4 regions of the Streptomyces sp. NPDC004284 genome follow, and region 1 is predicted to be linked to each of the others. Evidence: riboswitches for the same ligand, from Rfam matches in the RefSeq annotation. Region 1 holds a riboswitch; each other region holds the start of a gene.
The links. Region 1 has a riboswitch for cobalamin ahead of ACFYUS_RS02910 (ribonucleoside-diphosphate reductase subunit alpha). Riboswitches for the same ligand answer to the same signal wherever they lie in the genome.

Region 1 (3,884 bases):
GGGGCGATGGCGAGGAGGAGGCTGTTGCGCATGCCGGTCGACGCGATGCGCTCGCGCAGGGCCGTCCAGCGCTCCGGCCAGTTGAGCTCCACGTCGTAGTGGTCGGGGTGCAGGACGCCGCGGGCGGTGCGGGTCTTGTCCCAGGCCGGGAGCGGACCGCTGCGCTCGGCGAGGTCGGCGGAGGCCTCGTACGCCGCGAGCATGATCCGCTCGGCGATCTTCGTCGACAGGGCGCGCGCCTCGGCCGAGTCGAACGGCAGCTTCAGCTGGAAGAAGACGTCCTGGAGGCCCATCGCGCCCAGGCCGACCGGACGCCACTTGGCGTTGGAGCGGCCCGCCTGCTCGGTCGGGTAGAAGTTGATGTCGACGACCCGGTCGAGGAAGGTGACGGCCGTGCGGACGGTCTCGTCCAGGCGCGCCCAGTCGATGTCGCCGCCGGTCACGAAGGCGCCGAGGTTCACCGAACCCAGGTTGCAGACGGCCGTCTCGCCGTCGTTGGTGACCTCGATGATCTCGGTGCAGAGGTTCGAGGAGTGGACGACCGTGCCCGGCTCGGCCGTCTGGTTGGCCGTGCGGTTCGAGGCGTCCTTGAACGTCATCCAGCCGTTGCCGGTCTGCGCGAGGGTGCGCATCATCCGGCCGTACAGGTCGCGGGCCGGCATCGTCTTGCGGGCCAGACCGGCGGCCTCGGCCTTGAGGTAGGCGGCGTCGAACTCCTCGCCGTACAGGTCGACGAGCTCGGGCACGTCCGCCGGGGAGAACAGCGACCACTCGGCGTCGGCGTTGACGCGGCGCATGAACTCGTCCGGGATCCAGTGCGCCAGGTTCAGGTTGTGCGTACGGCGCTGGTCCTCGCCCGTGTTGTCGCGGAGCTCCAGGAACTCCTCGATGTCCGCGTGCCAGGTCTCCAGGTAGACGGCGGCGGCGCCCTTGCGGCGGCCGCCCTGGTTCACGGCGGCGACGGAGGCGTCGAGGGTCTTCAGGAACGGCACGATGCCGTTGGAGTGCCCGTTGGTGCCGCGGATCAGCGAACCGCGGGCGCGGATGCGGGAGTACGACAGGCCGATGCCGCCCGCGTGCTTCGAGAGGCGCGCGACCTGGTGGTAGCGGTCGTAGATGGAGTCCAGCTCGTCCTGCGGGGAGTCCAGGAGGTAGCAGGAGGACATCTGCGGGTGGCGGGTGCCGGAGTTGAAGAGCGTGGGGGAGGACGGCAGGTAGTCCAGACGGCTCATCAGGCCGTACAGGGCGGCGACTTCGTCCAGCGCGCGGGCGCTGTCGTCCTCGGCGAGGCCGCAGGCGACGCGCAGCATGAAGTGCTGCGGGGTCTCGACCACCTTGCGGGTGATCGGGTGGCGCAGCAGGTAGCGCGAGTAGAGGGTGCGCAGGCCGAAGTAGCCGAAGCGGTCGTCGCCGGCCTGGTCGATCGTGGCGTCGAGCCGGGCCGCGTGCGCCGCGACGAGCTCGGCGGTGCGGTCGGCGATGAGGCCCTCGCGGTGACCGACGGCGACGGAGGCCGAGAAGGAGACGGCGCCCTGGCCGGCGGCCTCGTCGGCGATGGTGATGGTCAGGAGCCGGGCGGCGAGCCGGGAGTACGCGGGGTCCTCGGCGATCAGGCCGGCGGCCGCCTCGGTGGCCAGCTCGCGCAGCTCCGCCTCGTCCGACGTGGCGCTGCGGCCGCGCAGCGCGGCGGCGGCGACCTTGCCGGGGTCGGTGTCCGGGAGGTCGGCGGTGAGATCGGTCAGGGTCCGCAGGAGTACGGTCCCGGGGCCGTCGGTCTCGATCGCTGCGGCCGGATCGGCGGGCGCGATGGTCACGTGGGGGCTCTCCCTCGCTCGGCTCGGGGCCAGGGCGGGGGGAGGCGGGCAGGCGGGCACCCGTACGCGCGGGCGCGCCGCGTCCACCGGCCCACTCCGCGAGGCCCGGACGTCTGTGACACCCGGAACGGACGGACCGGGCGCGCTGCCGGCAGGTCCTCGGACTCGCTCCGTACGAAGCACGAAACCGCACGAAGCACACCGTTGCGGGACAGTTCCGGATTCGCGCCGGATTTCCCTGCGTCGACAGCGAGGACGAGCATACATGTGGGGGGCGCCGCTCGTGGCACCCCCCACATGTTGTGTCGGTCCCGGGAGTTACAACTCCAGGGCGTACGTGCGCAGCGAGTGATCGGAGATCGGCTCCCAGTCCCGTTCGGGGGTGCGGACGAAGCCGAGCCGCTCGTAGATCCGGTGCGCGGAGACCATCAGATCGGCCGTGGAGAGCACCAGGCGCGCGCAGCCGGGGAGGGCCCGCGCCCGGTCCACGCAGGCGCGTACGAGGGCCTCTCCGACGCCCCTGCCGCGGGCCGCCGGCGCGACCACGAGCATCCGGAACTCGGCCTCGCCGGGGACGGCGATGTCCGCCCAGGGGGTGCCGCCGGGGGCGAAGGTGACCCCGCCGACGATCCCGCCGTCGGCGTCGACGGCGACGAGCACCTCGCTCTCGCGCGCCCGCCGGGCCGTGTCGCGGAGCACGTCCAGGTAGAAGTCGTCCTCGCCGTGCAGCAGCAGCCCGTCATTCAGATAGGTGAACCCGGTGAGGTCGCCGAGCTCCTCGTACTCCTCGGGCCGTACCGCCCTGATCGTGAAGTCCATGCCCGCCAGTCTGCCGCGCCCGGCCGTGCGGAGGGGCCCGGGTTTCTCCTGGTGAGATCCCGGGCCCCTCCTCGACGTGTCCGTGGGTCAGTGCGCTCCGGCGCCGACCTTCGGGAGGTCGCGGACGCCGGCGTCGCCCGCGTCCGCCGTGTAGTCCTCGGGGGAGGTCTCGTCGACGCCCTCGGGGGCCTTGACGGCCTTGAGGACGAAGGTCAGGACGACCGTGACGAGGACGTTGAGCGCGAAGGAGGTGAGGCCGATGTAGCCGATCTCACCGATGCCGGGGATCTCGGCGGCCGAACCGCCGAAGTGCTTCTGGGCCGGGTTGGTCGGGCTGGCGACGCCGTACGCGGTGACCGTGCCGTACACCATGCCGACGGCCCAGCCGGCGAGCAGCGCCCAGCGGTGGAACCAGCGGGTGAACAGGCCGCCGACGAGCGCCGGGAAGGTCTGCAGGATCCAGATGCCGCCGAGCAGCTGGAAGTTGATCGCGACCGTCTTGTCCATGGTGAGGACGAAGATCAGCGCGCCGACCTTCACCAGGAGGGAGACCAGCTTGGAGACCTTGGTCTCCTGGGCCGGGGTGGCGTCCTTCTTGATGAAGTCCTTGTAGATGTTGCGGGTGAAGAGGTTCGCCGCCGCGATCGACATGATCGCGGCCGGGACGAGCGCGCCGATGCCGATGGCGGCGAACGCGACGCCCGCGAACCAGTCCGGGAACATGTCCTCGAAGAGCTGCGGGATGGCGAGCTGGGGGTTGGTGACCTTGATTCCCGCGGCGATCGCCATGAAGCCGAGCAGCGCGAGCAGGCCCAGCATCAGCGAGTACAGCGGCAGGATCGTGGTGTTGCGGCGGATGACCTCGCGGCTCCGGGACGACAGCGTCGCCGTGATGGAGTGCGGGTACATGAAGAGCGCGAGCGCCGAGCCGAGCGCGAGCGTCGCGTACGTCCACTGGCCGGCCTCGCCGGGGACGAGCGCGCCCTTGTGCTTGCCGGTGGTCGGGTTGATCGCCTGGTACGCCTCGTCCGCCTTGGCGAAGACGTGGTCGAAGCCGCCCAGCTTGATCGGGATGTAGATGATCGCCACCGCGATGACGATGTAGATCAGCGTGTCCTTGACGAACGCGATGAGCGCGGGCGCCCGCAGGCCGGACGAGTAGGTGTACGCGGCGAGCACGCCGAACGCGATGAGCAGCGGCAGGTCCTTCACGAACCAGTTCGTGTCCTCGCCGCCGCCGACGCCCATCAC
Region 2 (3,884 bases), on a different contig from region 1:
TGCAGGGCCAAGGCCGGCTCCTCGGGGAGATGGACACTTCACATGCCTACTGTCCAGTTGATAGACGGATTCCCCCTGGGGCGTCAATGCTCTGGGCGGGGACCGGTGGATAAAGTGGGGGCACGATGACACGTTTCCGCGAGAGTGTTCGGTCCCTCCTGCGCGAGCAGGTGCTCGACGCCGCCTACCGGCTCGTCGCCGCCGACGGCTGGGGCGGGCTGCGCATGGCCGGCATCGCGCGGGCCGCCGGCATCAGCCGTCAGACGCTCTACAACGAGTTCGGCTCGAAGGAGGCCATCGGGCAGGCCCTGGTGCAGCGCGAGGTCGAGGGCTTCCTGCTCGGCATCCAGCGTGAACTGGACGCCCATCGCGGGCAGTTGGAGGCGGCGGCCGCGGCGGGCGTCGGCTACACGCTCCAGCAGGCCGTGGACAACCCCCTCATCAAGGGCGTCCTGCTCGCGGCGCGCGGCGGCGAGGACGATCTCCTCGCCTACCTCACCACCCGCGCGGAACCGGTCTTCGGCACGGCGATGGCGATGCTCGACGCGTACGCGACCGAGGCCTGGCCCGACGTCGACGAGGAGTCCCGCGGCCTCGCCGTCGAGACGATCGTGCGGCTCACCGTCAGCCACATCGTCCAGCCGGTGGGCCCGCCGGAGGAGTCGGCGCGGCGCATCGCCAGGATCACGGCGCGGATCGCGTACCCGGGCGGGGCCTGAGGCGGAGCCTCGCGGGAGCGGGAGCGGGAGCGGGAGCAGGAGCAGGAGCCGACGCCGGCGCGGGAGCCGGCGCGGATCGCGTACCCCGGCGGGGTCTGACCCGGCCGGGCGCGGAGCCCGGAGGGGGCGGGGAACCGGGAAGCGGCGGCGGCCGACTGCCTCGGCGTGACAGAACCGTCGGGCCCTTCCACCCCCTGGGGGAGAACCATGAACCGCCGCAACCTGCTCCGCGCCACCACCGCCCTCGGCGCCACGGGCGCCCTCGCGGGCGTCACGGGAACCGGTGCCACCGCCGCCGGCGCGTCCGCGCGCCGCCCGCTCCGGGTGCACCTCGTCCTCTTCGACGGCGTCGAGGAGCTCGACTTCGCAGCCCCCTACGAGGTGCTCTCCGCCTCGGGGTTCTTCTCCGAGCGTCCGGTGGACGTCCGGTACGTCTCCGTCGACGGACCCGGCACCGTCACCGCCGCCTTCGGCACGGAGGTCCGTGTCGACCACCCCTGGGCCCCGCGCGAGGCCGACCTCCTCGTCGTGCCGGGCGGCGGCTACGCGCGCCGGGACAGCCCCGGCGTCTGGGCCGAGATCGACCGGGGCACCCTGCCCCGCGCCCTCGCGGCGGCGGCCCGGCCGGGGCTCACCGTCAGCGCCCTGTGCACCGGCGTCATGCTGCTCTCCGCCGCCGGACTCACCCGGGGCCGCCCCTGCACCACCCACCACAAGGCCCGGCCGGACCTGGAGCGGCAGGGCGGTGTCCTGAAGGGGGCGCGCGTGGTGGACGACGGCGACCTGGTGACCGCCGGCGGCGTCACCTCGGGCCTGGAGCTCGCCCTCTGGCTGGTCCGCCGGGAGCTCGGCCCCGAAGCGGCGAACGGCCTGGAGGCCATGCTGGAGTACGAGGCCCGCGGCACGGTCTGGGTCCGGCCGGACGCGCGCTGACGAAAGGGGTGAGGCCCGCTGCCGGAAACGGGGGATCTTCGGCAACGGACCTCTGTTGAATATTGTACTAGATCATCGGGGGTGGTGCGCCCGGCCCGCGGCGGTGGCGAAGGGTGGCCGTGCGGGGTACACCTCCCCTGAGGCGCGGACACGGCCACCCGGGGCCGGACACGCCCGACCGCGTCGCCGATGACGACGAGGAGGTCGCCGTGGAAGGCAGAAGCAAAGGGATCGTGCGGTCCTTCAACCGTCTCGGCGGGTACGGCTTCGTCGTCCCCCTGGGCTCCGAGGAGCAGGTGTACTTCCGCGCCGAGGACATCGAGAACGAGAGGCGGACGGTCTCCGAGGGGCAGCAGGTCTCCTTCGTCCTGGTCCTCGGCGACGGCCGCTTCGAGGCCAGGGAGCTGCGCGCCTGACACCGGCCGGGCCCCGGAGCGCGGTCGCCGCCCGGTGGTACTGTGCCGAGGCCAGTCGCACCTTTGTACGCACCTGAACGGGTACGTGCACGGGTCAGGGAATCCGGTGGAAGACCGGAACTGACGCGCAGCGGTGAGGGCGACGGGCGGAGCATCGGCCACTGGGCGGCACGACGGGCCCGGGAAGGCGCTCCGTCCGGCCGACCCCGAGTCCGAAGACCTGCTGGCGGCCCCGGCGGCACGCTGCCGTCCGGGGAGGACCGTACGACAGGCTCCGCGTATGAGCCGTGGCCGCAGAGGAAGTTCCCGTGCCGCTCGCACACCCCGTCCGCTCCGCCGTGCTCGCCCTGGCCGGCGTCCTGCTCCTCACCGCGACGGTGACCGGCTGCGGCGGAGGGTCCTCCGCACCGTCCGGGAAGAGCGCCCCTCAGCACGGCCATCCCGTCACCCTCGACGACAACTGCGGACGGCCGGTCCGCGTCGACCGCGCCCCGCGCCGGGCCGTCGCCCTCGACCAGGGGGCGGCGGAGATCATGCTCTCCCTCGGCCTCGCCGACCGCATGGTGGGCACCGCGACCTGGACGGACCCGGTGCTCGAGGGGCTGGAGAAGGAGAACGCGAAGGTGCCGCGCCTGGCCGACCGCTACCCCTCCTTCGAGAAGGTCCTCGACACCGAACCCGACTTCGCGGCCGCCTCGTTCGGGTACACCCTCGGCAAGGGCGGGGTGGCGCCCCGCGAGCGCTTCGAGCAGCTCGGCGTCCCCACGTACCTCTCGCCCACCGACTGCGTCGGCAAGGACAACAGCGGCGACGGCGACGGAGTCCGCACCCGCCCCCTCACCATGGAGACCGTCTACGGCGAGATCCGCGACCTGGCCCGGGTGTTCGCGGTCCCCGAGCGCGGCGAGAAGCTCGTGGCCGGGCTCAAGGCGCGGGTGGCGAAGGCCACGGCGGCGGCCGACTTCACCGACGCCACCGTCCTCTACTGGTACTCGGACTCCAAGTCGCCCTACATGGCGGGCTGTTGCGGAGCGCCCGGGATCGTCACGAACGCGCTCGGGGCGAAGAACGTCTTCGACGACACCCGCGAGGAGTGGCCCCAGATCAACTGGGAGACCGTCGCGGACCGCGACCCCGACGTCCTCGTGCTCGGCGACCTGACCCGCCGCGCGCAGTCCGCCGAGAGCGCCGCCAAGAAGATCGAGTTCCTGGAGTCCGACCCCGTCACCCGGAACATGGCGGCGGTGAAGCACAAGCGGTACGTCCTGCTCAGCGGCCAGGCGCTCAACCCCGGCCTCCGCACCGTCGAGGGCATCGAGAAGGTGGCGGCCGCGCTCCGCTCGTACGGTCTCGCGAAGTGAGCACCACCCGGCAAGGGGCCGCGTCCGCCACGGTGTTCCTGTGGGCGGCGGCCGGACTCGCGCTGCTCGGGCTGTCCGTGGCCGTGGCCGTCACCATCGGCCCGGCGGACATCGGCGTCGGCGAGGCCGGGTCCGTGATCGCCGCCCACCTCGGCGGCGGCGCCTCGGAGCTCTCGCCGATCCGCGACGGGATCGTCTGGGACCTGCGGCTGCCCCGTACCCTCCTCGCCGCCGTCTGCGGCGCCGGACTCGCCGTCTGCGGGGCGGTGATGCAGTCGCTCCTGCGCAATCCGCTCGCCGACCCCTTCGTCCTGGGCGTCTCCTCCGGCGCCTCGACCGGCGCGGTCGCGGTCGTCGTCCTCGGCGTCGGCGGCGGCGTCCTCTCCGTCACCGGCGGGGCGTTCCTGGGGGCGGTGGTCTCCTTCGCGCTCGTGCTGCTGCTCAGTCACACCCTC
Region 3 (3,884 bases), on a different contig from region 1:
ACCGACGGGACCCGTGCCACGTCCCAGCCCCGCGCCTCCATCGCCTCGACCAGCTCGCGGGCCTTCGCCTCCGCCTCGTCGGCGGTGGTGCGGGTCGCGGCCGACTCGTCCAGGCCGAGGGCCTCGCGCAGGCCCGGGAGCGCCTGGGTGCCGCCCCAGATCTGGCGGGCGCGCAGGATGGAGAGGACGAGGTTGACCCGGGCCTCACCGGTCGGCGCGCCGCCGAGGACGTGGAGGCCGTCGCGGATCTGGGCGTCCTTGACCTCGCACAGCCAGCCGTCGACGTGCAGCAGGAAGTCGTCGAAGCCGTCGTCCTCCGGGCGCTCCTCCAGACCGAGGTCGTGGTCGAGCTTGGCGGCCTGGATCAGGGTCCAGATCTGGGCGCGGATGGCCGGGAGCTTCGCCGGGTCCATCGAGCTGATCTGCGCGTACTCGTCGAGCAGCTGCTCCAGGCGCGCGATGTCGCCGTACGAGTCGGCGCGGGCCATCGGCGGCACCAGGTGGTCGACGAGGGTCGCGTGGACGCGGCGCTTGGCCTGGGTGCCCTCGCCCGGGTCGTTGACGAGGAACGGGTAGATCAGCGGGATGTCGCCGAGGGCCGCGTCGGGGCCGCAGGCGGCGGACAGGCCGGCGTTCTTGCCGGGCAGCCACTCCAGGTTGCCGTGCTTGCCCAGGTGGACCATGGCGTCGGCGCCGAAGCCGCCGTCCTCGGCGCGGGCCGCGATCCAGCGGTAGGCGGCCAGGTAGTGGTGGGACGGCGGGAGATCGGGGTCGTGGTAGATCGCGATCGGGTTCTCGCCGAAGCCGCGCGGCGGCTGGATGAGGACGAGGAGGTTCCCGCGGCGCAGGGCGGCGAGGACGATGTCGCCCTCCGGGTTCTGCGAGCGGTCGAGGAACATCTCGCCGGGCGCCGGGCCCCAGTGCTCCTCGACCTGCTCGCGGAGCTCGGCGGGCAGCTGCGCGTACCAGCGCTTGTAGTCGGCGGCCGGGATGCGGACCGGGTTCTTCGCGAGCTGCTCCTCGGTCAGCCAGTCCTGGTCGTGGCCGCCGGCCTCGATGAGGGCGTAGATCAGCTCGTCGCCGTCGCCGGAGACGAGGCCGGGGATGTCCTCGACGGGCCCGAAGTCGTACCCCTCCTCCCGCAGCCTGCGCAGCAGGGAGACGGCGGAGGCGGGGGTGTCGAGGCCGACCGCGTTGCCGATGCGGGAGTGCTTCGTCGGGTACGCGGAGAGGACGAGCGCCAGCTTCTTCTCGGCGTTCGGGATGTGGCGGAGCCGGGCGTGCCGGACGGCGATCCCGGCGACGCGGGCCGCGCGCTCGGCGTCGGCGACGTACGCGGGCAGGCCGTCCTCGTCGATCTCCTTGAAGGAGAACGGGACGGTGATGAGGCGGCCGTCGAACTCGGGCACGGCGACCTGGCTGGCGGCGTCCAGCGGGGAGAGGCCCTCGTCGTTCTCCTCCCAGGCCTCCCTGGACCCGGTCAGGCACAGCGCCTGGAGGATCGGCACGTCGAGCGCGGCGAGCGCGCCCGCGTCCCAGGCCTCCTCGTCGCCGCCGGCCTGCGCCTCGGCGGGCTTCGTACCGCCCGCCGCGAGGACGGTCGTGACGATGGCGTCGGCTCCGCGCAGGACGGAGATCAGCTCGGCCTCGGGGGCGCGCAGGGACGCCACGTACAGCGGGAGGGCGCGGGCGCCGGCGTCCTCGATCGCGCCGCAGAGGGCGTCGACGAAGGCGGTGTTCCCGCTCATGTGGTGGGCGCGGTAGTAGAGCACGGCGACGGTCGGGCCGGTCCCGTTGCGCACGGTCCGCTCCAGCGGGCCCCAGGTGGGGGCGGCGGCCGGGGCCTCGAAGCCGTGGCCGGTGAGCAGGACGGTGTCGGAGAGGAAGCGGGCCAGCTGCTCCAGGTTCGCCGGGCCGCCGTGCGCCAGATAGGCGTGCGCCTCGGTGGCGACGCCGACGGGGACGGTGGAGGCCTCCATGAGCTGGGCGTCGGGAGCCTGTTCGCCGCTGAGCACGACCACCGGCTTCCCGGCGGCGCGGATCGCGTCGAGGCCCTCCTGCCAGGAGCGGACGCCGCCGAGGAGCCGGACGACGACCAGGTCGGCGCCGTCGAGCAGCCCGGGGAGGTCCGCGAGGGGGAGGCGGGAGGGGTTGGCGAAGCGGTACTCCACCGGCCCCCCGGCCGCGCGGGCGCTGAGCAGGTCGGTGTCGGAGTGCGACAGCAGCAGGAGCATGGCGAGCTCAGGCCTTCCTCGGGGTTGTCCGCGCCCCGGGTGGTCGTGTGGACGGCGGGAGTTCCTGACTCACCCGTCCCTCGCGGGTACGGGCTCACAGTGGCGGGACCGCGCCGGATTCTCACCGGGCTTCCTCCCCGGGGTCCTGGGACCCCATGCCGATCTGCATCCTAGATCGTGCCGGGGTCGGGCCCCAGGGAGCGTCGGGGTCGGCCGGATCACACCGGGACGTCCGACGGCGGCACGGGCGAGCACCGGCGGGCCTCGAGCACCAAGGACCGGCAGGCACCGGCAGGGCCCGGAGCGCCAGGAGTCGGCCGGATCACACCCGGTGGTCAGGCGGTTCCCCGTGGGTATGCTCGCCGCCATGCCGCCCACCCCACCCCCGACGCCCGAACCGGGCGAAGCTCGCATACGGGACCGTGGCGACGCCTGCCCCGGGGCGCTGCGCCTGCACCCCGCCGACGACGGACGCCTGGCCCGACTGCGCCTGCCCGCAGGGCGCCTGACGACACATCAGGCGGAGACGCTCGCGGTCGCGGCGGAGACGCTCGGCGACGGACGGATCAGCATCACCTCGCGCGGCAACGCGGAGCTGCGCGGGCTCGGCGAGGGCTGCGGGGCAGACCTGGCGTCCCTCCTGGACGGGGCGGGTCTGCTGCCCTCCCCCACCCATGAGCGCGTCCGCAACATCGTGGCCTCGCCCGGCGCGGGACTCGACGGACTCGGCTCCGCGGACGTGCAGTTGTGGGCCCGCGCACTGGACACCGCACTCTGCGCCGAGCCCCGGGCGGCGTCGCTCTCGGGACGGTTCCTGTTCGTCCTGGACGACGGGCGCGGGGACGTCGCCGGGCTCGGCGGCGATGTGAGCTTGATCGCAGGGCCGGACGGATCCGTCCTGCTGCGGCTGGGCCCGGAGGCCTTCCGGCTGGCCGCGACCGACGCCGTCCGGGCCGCCCTCACCGCCGCCCTCGTGTTCCTCGACGCCGCCGGGGCCGCCGGGAACGGGGCCTGGCGCCCGCGCGAGCTGCCCGAGGAGCACGTGCCCGACTGGGCCGGAGCCCTCGCGCGGGCCGGGATCACGGCGGAGCCCGTACCCGTACCGCCGCTTCCCGCGTCCCCGCCGCCCGCGCCCGGCCCCCTCGGCGAGCGCGCCCTGCACGTCCTCGCCCCGCTCGGCCGGCTGACGGCCGCCCAGCTGCGGGCCCTGGCCGACGGGGCCGAGGAGCTCCGGCTCACGCCCTGGCGGGGGGTGGTCGTCGTGGGGGCCGCCGACCGGGACCTGGCGGAGCACGGCCTGATCACCCGGCCCGACCTGCCCTCGGTCGGGGTCAGCGCCTGCACCGGACGCCCCGGCTGCGCCAAGTCCCTCGCCGACGTACGGGCGGACGCCGCCCTCGTCCGGCGAGGGGGCCTGCCCGTCCACTACTCCGGGTGCGAGCGCCGCTGCGGCCACCCGCACGGCACCTGGGTGGACGTCCTCGCCACCGGCGACGACACCTACCTGGTGAACGGCGTACCGACCCCCCGCACCTCCCTGCCCGAAGCAGTGACCACGGCCCGCACGACGAGATGAGCGAGAGCACCAGGATGTTCGACTACGAGAAGGACGGGACGGAGATCTACCGCCGGTCCTTTGCCACCATCCGC
Region 4 (3,884 bases), on a different contig from region 1:
GTTCACGATGTCCGTGCGCCGCAGGTTGATCTCGGCCGGACTGCCCGCCCCCTCGCAGATCACGGCGTCATACGTGCCCCGGAGCTCCTCCAGGCACGCCATCACCGGCTCGAAGAGGGTCTTCTGCCGCCCTCCGTGGTAGCCGCGGGCGCTCATCTCGCCGACCGGCTTGCCCATGAGGACGACCTGGCTGGAGCGGTCGCTGCCGGGCTTGAGCAGCACCGGGTTCATCAGGGCGGTCGGCTCGACCCGGGCCGCCTGCGCCTGCATGGCCTGCGCGCGGCCGATCTCGGCGCCCTCCCGGGTGACGAAGGAGTTCAGGGACATGTTCTGTCCCTTGAACGGCGCGACCTTGATCCCCTGCCGGACCAGCCAGCGGCAGATGCCGGCCGTGACGACGCTCTTGCCCGCGTCGGACGTGGTCCCGGCGACGAGCAGCCCCCCACCCCTCATGCGTTCCTCCGCTTCAGTGCGCTCGCGATCATGCGGCCGCCCACGCAGGCGGCCAGGGTCAGTGCGGTGACCCGGCGGGAGAGCCGGACCGCGCGGTCGATGTCGGCGACCTCGACGGGCCGCCCCTCCCCGTTGAGCACGGGCCGGTGCTCGACCCGCCCGGCGTACGAGAGGGTCCCCCCGAGCCGTACGCCGAGGGCGCCCGCGAAGGAGGCCTCGACGGGTCCCGCGTTGGGGCTCGGATGCTTGGCCGCGTCCTCGCGCCAGGCCCGTGCGGCCCCGCGCGGATCGCCGCCGGCGACGGTGGCGAGGACGGCGGTCAGCCGGGCCCCGGGCCAGCCGGCCAGGTCGTCGAGGCGGGCCGAGGCCCAGCCGTAGCGCCGGTGGCGGGGGGACTTGTGGCCGACCATCGCGTCGAGGGTGTTCACCGCGCGGAAGCCGACCAGGCCCGGCACGCCCGCGACCGCTCCCCAGAAGAGGGCGCCGACGACCGCGTCGGAGGTGTTCTCGGCGACGGACTCGACGACCGCGCGGGCCATCGCGGGGCCGTCGAGGGACTGCGGGTCGCGCCCGCACAGGTGCGGCAGCCGTTCCCGGGCCACCTCCAGGTCCCCGGCGGCGAGGGCGCCGCCGATCGCGCGGGCCTCGCGGCCCAGGGTCGTACCGCCGACGACGGCCCAGACCGAGGCGGCGGTGAGGGCGACGGAGGCCGCGCGGCTGCCCCGTACCGTACGGGCGGCGAGGGCGCCGGCCGCGACGGTGGCGCCGGCGCAGACGGCGGTGTGCAGGGCGCCCCAGCCGCGGTGGTCGTGCCACAGGGCCTTCTCGACCCGGCCCGCGGCCCGGCCGAAGGCGGCGACGGGATGGCCGCGGCGGGGGTCGCCGACGAGCAGATCGACGGCGAGACCGGCGGCCGCGCCGTACGCGAAGACACCGGTGGTTCTGGACGGGGTGGGGCTGCGGCCGGGCATGGCGCTGTGTCCTCACTCAGGGTCCGCGCCCTGGATCGACGTGACCGGCGGCGAGAGTTCCTGACTCCCGGACCCCTCGGGATCCGGTCACAGTGGCGGGACCGCGCCGGAATCGCACCGGACTTCCTCTCCTGCCGCCGTATGGCCCCGGCAGTCCACCACGGCCCGAGAACAGCCGTCAACTCACCCTTGACCTGCATCGCGTCACTGTGCGAAGCACCACAAACACGACGGCCGGGCGGCCCGCACACGAGGTGCGGACCGCCCGGCCGGGGGTACCGGGGACCGTCAGGCGACGATCAGGTAGATGCCGTACGCCACGGCCGCCAGGCACAGGGCGAAGCAGGCGTAGGCGCCGGTGCGGGCCAGGGCGGCGGAGCCTCCCTGGGCGGCGGCCTGCTCCTGCTTGGAGAGGCCGACGACACCGAGGGTGAAGAGGCCCACGAGGGCGACGGTCGTCACGAGGCTGACTCCGAAGACGGAGCCGAGGGCTGCCCAGTCGATCTTCATGCTTGGTTCCAGTTCCTTAGACCGCGGCGGTGGCCGGGGGAGCGGCCGGGTCCGTGGGGACCGGCGCGGGGATGGTGGTCTTCAGGTCCTCGTCCGCGACGGCGGCGACGGAACCGGCCGGCGGCGGGGTGACGGCCGCGATCGCGGTGGTCACGACACCCGCGGGCTCGGCGTCGCCGTCGATGTCGTCGTCCGTGACGTTGTGCCGGTCGACCGGCTTGCGGCGGGACAGCGACCAGATGACGCCCGAGCCGGCGACGAGGAGGACCGCGACGGCGACGATGCCCCAGGTGCCCTGCTTGGTGAGGAACTCGGCACCGGCGCCGACCACGGCGGCGGCGGGCAGCGTCAGGCCCCAGGCGACGAACATCCGGGTCGCGGTCGACCAGCGGACGACACCGCCCTTGCGGCCGAGACCGGCGCCCATCACGGCACCCGAGCAGGACTGGGTGGTGGAGAGGGAGAAGCCGAGGTGCGAGGAGGCGAGGATGACCGTGGCGGCACTGGTCTGGGCGGCGAAGCCCTGCTGCGGCCGGAGGTCGGTGAGGCCCTTGCCCATGGTGCGGATGATGCGCCAGCCGCCGAGGTAGGTGCCGAGCGCGATCGCCATGCCGGCGGAGACGATGACCCACAGGGGCGGGTTCGAGCCGGGGGCGACGACACCCTGGGTGACCAGGGCGAGGGTGATGATGCCCATCGTCTTCTGGGCGTCGTTGGTGCCGTGGGCGAGGGAGACGAGACCGGCGGAGGCGATCTGGCCGGCCCGGTAGCCCTTGGCGGTGTGCTTCTCGTCGGTCTTCGCGCCGATCTTGTACGTCAGCCGGGTGGCGAGCGTCGCGGCGAGACCCGCGACGATCGGGGCGGCGACGGCCGGGATGAGGACCTTGGTGACGATGGTCGGGGCGTTCACGGCGGACCAGCCGGCCGACATGACCGCGGCGCCGATGAGGCCGCCGAAGAGGGCGTGGGACGAGCTGGACGGCAGTCCGAGCAGCCAGGTCAGCAGGTTCCACAGGATGGCGCCCACGAGCGCCGCGAAGATCACTTCTGTGCGAATGCCCTCTTCGTTGATGATCCCGCCGGAGATCGTCTTGGCGACCTCCACGGACAGGAAGGCGCCGACGAGGTTCAGCACGGCGGACATGGCCACCGCCGTCTTGGGCTTGAGAGCACCGGTCGAGATGGTCGTGGCCATCGCGTTGGCGGTGTCGTGGAAACCGTTCGTGAAATCGAACACGAGAGCTGTCACGACCACAATGGCGAGCAGCAGCGTGATGTGTTCCATTTACCCAGGCAATCGTTTGACGTCAGTGGCTCGTCGAACGTAGGCAACCTGGGTGAACGGAAGATGAACTGGGGCGGGCGACGTGGTGTCCCTAACCGGTGTCAAGAGATTCCGCTTAGCCCTCCGGCGTGACCGGTGTCCACGATGCGGTCACCCCGGAACCACGGGTAATCCCGCTCCTCGCCGGGCCCGTGCGACCCACCCCGTCTCCTCCCCGTCCGCCCGGTTCCGCTCCCTGGACAGGACCATCCGACCGGGGGACCCCCTCGACGAGACTCATGTCACTCCCCGGGGCGAACCCTCCGGTTCCCCCCCCGCCCGGGTCCGTCCGGTGGCAGGCCCGGGCCGTCCTGCCGAGACTGGGAGCGTGCGCCCGGCTACAGCGACGGCAGCGGCCGTCACCACCCTGATCGGTGTCGGCGCGGCCGTGGTGGCGGCCGGCCGGTACGCCAGCGATGTCGCCCTCAGGACACCGTCCGAACGACCACTGCCCGGAGACCCCAGGCTCACCGTGCACGCCACGGAACCCGAGCGGGTCACCCTCACCCGCAGCCTCGCCTCGCTGCGCCCCGGCACGTACGGGATGGAGGCCCCCGGACTGCACGCCGTCCTCGGCCCCGTCCTCGACCGGGTCCCCCACACCGCCGACACCGTCGTCCGCCGCC

Region 2: it holds a riboswitch for cobalamin, as region 1 does, so the genes downstream of both, ACFYUS_RS36505 (ABC transporter substrate-binding protein) here and ACFYUS_RS02910 (ribonucleoside-diphosphate reductase subunit alpha) in region 1, are expected to answer to the same signal.
Region 3: it holds a riboswitch for cobalamin, as region 1 does, so the genes downstream of both, cobN (cobaltochelatase subunit CobN) here and ACFYUS_RS02910 (ribonucleoside-diphosphate reductase subunit alpha) in region 1, are expected to answer to the same signal.
Region 4: it holds a riboswitch for cobalamin, as region 1 does, so the genes downstream of both, ACFYUS_RS19595 (cobalamin biosynthesis protein) here and ACFYUS_RS02910 (ribonucleoside-diphosphate reductase subunit alpha) in region 1, are expected to answer to the same signal.

The regions. Positions count from the first base shown of each region.
Region 1 covers NZ_JBIAMJ010000001.1:622,785-626,668, forward strand. The annotation lists gene ACFYUS_RS02910 (ribonucleoside-diphosphate reductase subunit alpha) at 1-1,814, opposite strand, end outside; cobalamin riboswitch at 1,947-2,090, opposite strand; gene ACFYUS_RS02915 (GNAT family N-acetyltransferase) at 2,133-2,633, opposite strand; gene mctP (monocarboxylate uptake permease MctP) at 2,721-3,884, opposite strand, start outside.
Region 2 covers NZ_JBIAMJ010000024.1:6,232-10,115, forward strand. The annotation lists gene ACFYUS_RS36485 (alkane 1-monooxygenase) at 1-11, opposite strand, end outside; gene ACFYUS_RS36490 (TetR family transcriptional regulator) at 126-719, shown strand; gene ACFYUS_RS36495 (DJ-1/PfpI family protein) at 927-1,652, shown strand; gene ACFYUS_RS36500 (cold-shock protein) at 1,862-2,068, shown strand; cobalamin riboswitch at 2,165-2,290, shown strand; gene ACFYUS_RS36505 (ABC transporter substrate-binding protein) at 2,377-3,429, shown strand; gene ACFYUS_RS36510 (FecCD family ABC transporter permease) at 3,426-3,884, shown strand, end outside.
Region 3 covers NZ_JBIAMJ010000005.1:83,947-87,830, forward strand. The annotation lists gene cobN (cobaltochelatase subunit CobN) at 1-2,234, opposite strand, end outside; cobalamin riboswitch at 2,274-2,406, opposite strand; gene ACFYUS_RS15155 (cobalamin biosynthesis protein CobG) at 2,590-3,810, shown strand; gene ACFYUS_RS15160 (precorrin-8X methylmutase) at 3,807-3,884, shown strand, end outside.
Region 4 covers NZ_JBIAMJ010000007.1:57,506-61,389, reverse strand. The annotation lists gene ACFYUS_RS19600 (cobyric acid synthase) at 1-453, opposite strand, end outside; gene ACFYUS_RS19595 (cobalamin biosynthesis protein) at 450-1,424, opposite strand; cobalamin riboswitch at 1,456-1,599, opposite strand; gene ACFYUS_RS19590 (hypothetical protein) at 1,713-1,934, opposite strand; gene ACFYUS_RS19585 (anion permease) at 1,951-3,219, opposite strand; gene ACFYUS_RS19580 (alpha/beta hydrolase) at 3,587-3,884, shown strand, end outside.